3 regions of the Serratia sp. CoH_134_PS_4 genome follow, and region 1 is predicted to be linked to each of the others. Evidence: predicted binding sites of a transcription regulator. Region 1 holds the regulator's gene; each other region holds the start of a gene.
The links. The regulator PurR, encoded in region 1, represses purine synthesis genes. The targets are predictions, from matches to a motif close to CANGCAAACGTTTGCNTG.

Region 1 (2,272 bases):
ACCTTCTATTGGCACTGCTTATCGCCACAGGGCGGCGGTGAGCCTCAGGGCGCATTGGCTGCTGCTATCAATCAGGCGTTTGGTTCTTTCGCTGCCTTTAAAGAACAATTCAGCGATGCTGCAATCAAAAACTTTGGCGCCGGGTGGACCTGGCTGGTGAAGAGGACTGACGGCTCGCTGGCCATTGTCAGCACGTCGAACGCGGGCACGCCGCTGACCGGTGAAGATAAACCCTTGCTGACTGTCGACGTGTGGGAACACGCCTACTACATCGATTACCGCAACGCCCGCCCGACTTACCTGGAGAACTTCTGGGCGCTGGTTAACTGGGCATTTGTGGAGAAAAACCTGGCATAGCGTGGGATAAGGCAAACAGGCGCACGAAGCGGCGCCTGTTTTTACTTCGGGGATCAGTTCAATGCTGCAGTGAAGCTAAAAGCAATAATCACGGCCAGCGCACAGACAGTGGTGAACAGTGACATTTTCAGATCGGTATCCATTACAACTCCTTTTCAGATTGGTTTTCCCAAGGATAAAAGGCACACAATTAATGCGTCAAACCATTTTCACACAGTTGGCCAATAAAATCTTGTTATCATTTCCCGGTTTATAATACCGATTACCTCTTCCCCTTTTGCTCAATATGGGACAAAATTCGCAGTTCACAACTGTGTACCGGCAAAAATGCCCCTCCTGACCAAGCGCTGACGACTTCAACACACTAAAAACTCAGTTTTCGCTTCTTTGGAGAAGGATCTACGCAGGCAAACGATTAACATCACACTTACATACTGCAACATGTGAGTTCAGGAGTCATTCTTTACATGGCAACGATTAAAGATGTGGCCAAACGCGCTGGCGTTTCCACCACCACCGTTTCGCACGTCATCAATAAGACTCGTTTCGTCGCCGAAGAGACTAAAGCGGCCGTGAGTGCCGCAATTAAAGAGCTGCATTATTCACCCAGCGCAGTGGCGCGCAGTCTGAAGGTCAATCACACCAAATCGATTGGCCTGCTGGCAACCTCCAGTGAAGCGCCCTACTTTGCTGAAGTGATCGAAGCGGTAGAAAACAGCTGCTATAGCAAAGGCTATACGCTGATACTGTGTAACTCGCACAACAATTTGGACAAACAGCGTGCCTATCTGGCAATGCTGGCGCAAAAGCGCGTCGATGGCTTGTTGGTGATGTGTTCAGAATATCCGGACCAATTGCTTGGCATGCTGGAAGATTACCGCAACATCCCAATGGTTGTCATGGACTGGGGCGCCGCACGCGGTGATTTTACTGATACCATCATTGATAATGCGTTCGAAGGTGGCTATCTGGCTGGGCGCTATCTGATCGAACGCGGACACCGCGATATCGGCGCCATTCCCGGCCAACTGTCACGTAATACAGGGGGCGGGCGCCATCAGGGCTTCTTAAAAGCGATGGAGGAAGCCCATATCGACGTGCGCGACGAGTGGATCGTCCAGGGTGACTTTGAGCCAGAATCCGGCTACAAGGCCATGCACCAGATACTGTCGCAGAAACAGCGTCCGACAGCGGTATTCTGTGGTGGCGATATTATGGCAATGGGGGCTATCTGCGCCGCCGATGAGCTTGGGCTACGCGTGCCTCAAGACATCTCGGTCATTGGCTACGATAACGTGCGCAATGCGCGCTATTTCACCCCGGCGCTGACCACTATTCATCAGCCCAAAGAGCGTTTGGGTGAGATGGCATTCACCATGTTGTTGGATCGCATCATCAGCAAGCGTGAAGAATCACAGGTGATTGAGGTGCATCCCAAGTTGGTTGAGCGCCGTTCGGTTGCTGACGGCCCGTTCATCGATTACCGCCGCTAGTCATTCGGGCCGGAAGCCACTGCGGTTTCCGGCGTCACTTCGCTTAACCATTCCTGATTCAACGTTTCACTGTCCCCTAAATAGTCCAACAGCCAGGCCATCGCCGGAGAAGGCGTATTTTGCTGCCACGTCAGGCAACAAGGGCTGGCTGGGAACGGCTCCTGCAACTGTAACGCCACCAGCTCGCCACGTTGTACTAACGGCAAGACCTGATGCGCAGGCATCATCCCGACACACAATCCGGCGCACAGGCAATCCACCGCCGACGACCAGTCCGGCACCACCAAGCGCCGCTGGTTATCCAACGTCCAGGTGACCCGCTTGGGGAGATTGCGTGAGGTATCCTCCAGACAGAGCGATGGGAAAGGCCGTAGCTGATCATCGTTTAACAACCCATCCTGAGCCGCCAGTGGATGTTGCGG
Region 2 (2,272 bases), on a different contig from region 1:
CTGGCGGGAAAATGACATCCAGCCAGCCGGTCCCGGCTTTTTTAACGATCAGCGCCACCAGGCAAAACAACACCCCGCACATGATGAAACCGCCCAGTGCGACCTCGTAGCCTAGCGGCAACAGCAGCAACACGGGGGAAATAAACGCGAAGCTGGAACCGAGATACGCCGGGATCTTGCCCTTACAGATAAACAGATACAGCAGCGTGCCGACGCCGTTAAACAACAGCACCGTCGCCGGGTTGATTTTGAACAGGATCGGCACCAACACGGTCGCACCAAACATGGCGAACAGATGTTGGAAACTGAGCGGAATAGTTTGCAGTAGCGGCGGGCGTTCGCTTACGCCTATCACACGACGGGTCATGGATGTTTTTCCTCTGCTATCCCCGTCATACTTGCCGCTGCCTCTGCGTTGGCTACGCTCAATCACCCGAATCACTTACCTAAGTAAGCTCATCGGGATTCTGTCGCTTGCCGCCTTGGTGCAACATCAATTATTTGGGGGATAGATATATTTTATGCAAAAAAAACCGACTGATTAAAGTCGGCTTATTTTTTTATTTAGTACCAAATATCTTGTCGCCCGCATCACCCAGGCCCGGCACGATGTACCCCTTCTCGTTCAGGCACTGATCGATGGAGGCCGTGTACAGCTCAACATCCGGGTGCGCTTTCTCCAGCGCGGCAATACCTTCAGGTGCAGCAACCAATACCAGCACCTTGATGCTGTTGCAGCCGGCTTTCTTCAGCAGATCGATAGTCGCGATCATCGAACCACCGGTCGCCAGCATAGGGTCGACAACCAGCGCCAAACGCTCTTCAATATTGGAAACCAGCTTTTGGAAATACGGTACCGGCTCCAGCGTTTCCTCGTCACGGTAAACACCCACCACGCTGATACGCGCACTTGGGACGTTTTCCAACACCCCTTCCATCATACCCAGACCGGCACGCAGGATAGGCACAACGGTAATTTTTTTCCCTTTAATCTGATCTATTTCAACCGGGCCACACCAGCCATCGATGGTCACCTTCTCCGTTTCCAGATCGGCGGTTGCTTCATAGGTCAGCAAACTACCGACTTCCGAAGCCAACTCACGGAAGCGTTTGGTGCTGATGTCATTTTCACGCATCAGGCCAAGCTTGTGTTTCACCAGCGGGTGTTTCACCTCAACGATCTTCATCATTTTTCTCCTATTAAGGTGGTTGACGGCCAAAAAAATCGCCGGATTATACCTCCTTTTGCCGACAGCGCCACCCACAATAGCCCGATCGGGATCAACAAAAGATTGAATAACAGTATAGATGACGAAAAAGCAGAGCTGCCTCACAAGCCACTCGCAAACGTTTGCCTGCGCTGTTAGAATTGCCGCGCCTTATTCCGGAATCAAAGCCGGAAGCACAGTTTTCAAATCGCAAACCGTCGTGGGGATCGCGCAGTGACCGACAAAACCTCTCTCAGCTATAAAGACGCAGGTGTCGATATCGATGCTGGCAATGCATTGGTAGACCGCATCAAAGGTGTAGTTAAACAGACCCGCCGCCCGGAAGTCATGGGTGGACTGGGCGGTTTTGGCGCCCTGTGTGCGTTGCCGCAGAAATACCGCGAGCCAATACTGGTTTCCGGTACCGACGGCGTAGGCACCAAGCTGCGTCTGGCGATGGACCTGAAACGACACGACACCATCGGCATCGATCTGGTCGCAATGTGTGTGAACGACCTGGTAGTACAGGGCGCCGAGCCGCTGTTCTTCCTGGATTATTTTGCCACCGGTAAACTGGACGTGGACACCGCGGCCAGCGTGATCACCGGCATCGCCGAAGGCTGTAAGCAGTCTGGCTGTGCGCTGGTGGGGGGTGAAACCGCCGAAATGCCGGGCATGTACCACGGTGAAGATTACGACGTCGCCGGCTTCTGCGTTGGCGTAGTCGAAAAATCCGAGATTATCGACGGCAGCAAAGTGCAGTCCGGCGATGCCTTGATCGCCCTGGGCGCTTCCGGCCCGCACTCCAATGGCTACTCGCTGGTGCGCAAAATCCTGGAAGTCAGCAACACCGACCCAAGCACCACAGATCTGGACGGCAAACCGCTGGCTGACCATCTGCTGGCACCGACCAAGATTTATGTGAAATCCGTGCTGGAACTGATCGAGAAAATCGACGTGCACGCTATCGCCCACCTGACCGGCGGCGGTTTCTGGGAAAACATCCCACGCGTGCTGCCAGAAGGCATGCAGGCCGTGATCGACGAATCCAGTTGGCAATGGCC
Region 3 (2,272 bases), on a different contig from region 1:
AGGTACAAACCATTGCTTTCGATAAAACCGGCACGCTGACTGAAGGCAAACCCACAGTCACCGATGTACTCCCGCTCAACGGCATCAGTGAACAACAATTACTGACCCTTGCCGCTGCGGTTGAAGCAGGTTCCCATCACCCGTTGGCGCAAGCAATTATCAAACGCGCCGAGCAATACGGTGCGCCTCTGCCACTGGCACAAGGCCGTCGAGCATTGGCTGGCGTAGGGGTAGAAGGTATTGTCGACGGTAAAACCCTGCTGATCAGCGCACCTGCCAAGCTGGCCGCAGGTTTGCTGCAACAACAGGGTATCCAGCAGGTGGAGCGGCTGGAAAATGCCGGTAAGACAGCGGTGGTGGTACTGGAAGAGGGTGTCCCTATCGGCCTGTTGGCGCTACGCGACACCTTGCGCAGCGACGCCAAACAGGCGATTGCCGAACTGAATGCATTGGGGATCAACGGGGTCATGTTAACCGGCGATAATCCACGTGCGGCGGCGGCAATTGCCTCTGAGCTTGGGCTGGATTACCGGGCTGGATTGTTGCCGGAAGATAAAGTGAAGGCAGTGACGGAACTGAGCGAATTGCGTCCAACAGCGATGATCGGCGACGGCATCAACGATGCCCCGGCGATGAAAGCCTCCAGCATTGGCATCGCGATGGGCAGCGGTACCGATGTGGCCCTGGAAACAGCCGATGCCGCGCTGACTCATAATCGCCTGCTGGGTGTGGCGGAAATGATCCGCATCTCACGCGCCACGCATGCCAATATCCGGCAGAACATCACCATTGCATTGGGGCTGAAAGGGGTATTTCTGATCACCACGCTGCTGGGCCTGACCGGGCTGTGGCTGGCCGTACTGGCAGACTCTGGCGCCACCGCGCTGGTCACCGCCAACGCGCTGCGGCTACTGAAGAAACGCGACTAGGCAATAACACACTGTAACCACGTGGCCCAGGAATGGGCCACGCCATCTATTCCCCGGGCAGAGGTTAGACGCCCTTACGTAACAGGTAGCGGTACGGTGCCTTATCGGTTTCCTGCGCCACCAGCGTATGTTCCATAAAACGGCAGAACCCCGGAATGTCGCGGGTTGTCGCCGGATCGTCAGCAATAATCAACAAGGTTTCACCGTTATCCATATGGCGCACGGTTTTGCGCACCATCATTACCGGTTCTGGACAGCGCAATCCCAGCGCATCAAGCGTCTGGTCAGCCTGGGAAAATAAGTCAGTCATGCATTTTTTCTCGTTCAAAAACGATCGGCGAACGCTCGCCGCATCTCATTAGCGCCTAGTTTACGCCGGTAGTTTTTCTGCGCAAGATGCGTTAACGTTTGCGTTAAAGAGGCTGCGTCTCCCGATGAAATGTGGTGCCGTCACTGCCCCCAACTGCCGTTATCACGGCGGAGGGTGCAGCCCATAGTGGGCACCTGACAACACAGAGAACGGTTGTTGGAGGCGTGACCTTTCAGGCTGGGGCCAAATCACAGTGCTGCTGCATTATTCGCCGCTTATTTGGCCCACTAACCGTTGCATTGGTTGCGCAAACGCGTATCATGCGCCCGCGCAGCTTATTTCGTTGCACAGACAAGACATTTTTGGGTTCCCTCACCCCATTATTAAAAAGGCTACAACATGTATTCGTTTACTGCTCAGCAGCGCTTTACCGCGTTGGTCTGGCTATCGCTGTTCCATATTGTCATCATTACCTCCAGCAACTACCTGGTGCAGTTGCCGATGTCCATTTTCGGCTTTCATACCACCTGGGGTGCATTCACCTTCCCGTTTATTTTCCTGGCTACCGATCTGACAGTACGTATTTTTGGCGCATCACTGGCGCGGCGTATCATTCTTTCGGTGATGGTGCCGGCGCTGTTTATTTCGTACGTGATCTCCACGGTGACCTATCAGGGCGAGTGGCAGGGTTTTGCCGCGTTGGGCAGCTTTAATCTGTTTGTTGCGCGTATCGCCGTCGCCAGCTTTATGGCTTACGTACTCGGTCAGATCCTTGACGTCCACGTATTCAACCGCCTGCGTCAACGCAGCGCCTGGTGGGTTGCTCCCGCTGCGGCCATGTTCCTCGGCAATATCAGTGATACCCTGTCGTTCTTCTTTATTGCTTTCTACAAGAGCAGCGACGCCTTTATGGCCAATAACTGGGTTGAAATTGCCCTGGTGGATTACAGCTTCAAAGTGCTGATCTGCATGCTGTTCTTCCTGCCAATGTACGGCGTATTGTTGAACATGCTGCTTAAGCGCATCGCTGCAC

Region 2: a site for PurR is predicted at 1,341-1,358, ahead of purM (phosphoribosylformylglycinamidine cyclo-ligase). Genes of this name have one in related genera too.
Region 3: a site for PurR is predicted at 1,327-1,344, ahead of tusA (sulfurtransferase TusA). Genes of this name have one in related genera too.

The regions. Positions count from the first base shown of each region.
Region 1 covers NZ_JBXWKI010000001.1:854,933-857,204, forward strand. The annotation lists gene sodB (superoxide dismutase [Fe]) at 1-357, shown strand, start outside; gene cydH (cytochrome bd-I oxidase subunit CydH) at 411-500, opposite strand; gene purR (HTH-type transcriptional repressor PurR) at 825-1,850, shown strand; gene punR (DNA-binding transcriptional activator PunR) at 1,847-2,272, opposite strand, start outside.
Region 2 covers NZ_JBXWKI010000006.1:250,031-252,302, reverse strand. The annotation lists gene uraA (uracil permease) at 1-367, opposite strand, end outside; gene upp (uracil phosphoribosyltransferase) at 561-1,187, opposite strand; gene purM (phosphoribosylformylglycinamidine cyclo-ligase) at 1,443-2,272, shown strand, end outside.
Region 3 covers NZ_JBXWKI010000007.1:56,567-58,838, forward strand. The annotation lists gene AC2FCQ_RS12745 (zinc/cadmium/mercury/lead-transporting ATPase) at 1-929, shown strand, start outside; gene tusA (sulfurtransferase TusA) at 994-1,239, opposite strand; gene AC2FCQ_RS12755 (7-cyano-7-deazaguanine/7-aminomethyl-7-deazaguanine transporter) at 1,639-2,272, shown strand, end outside.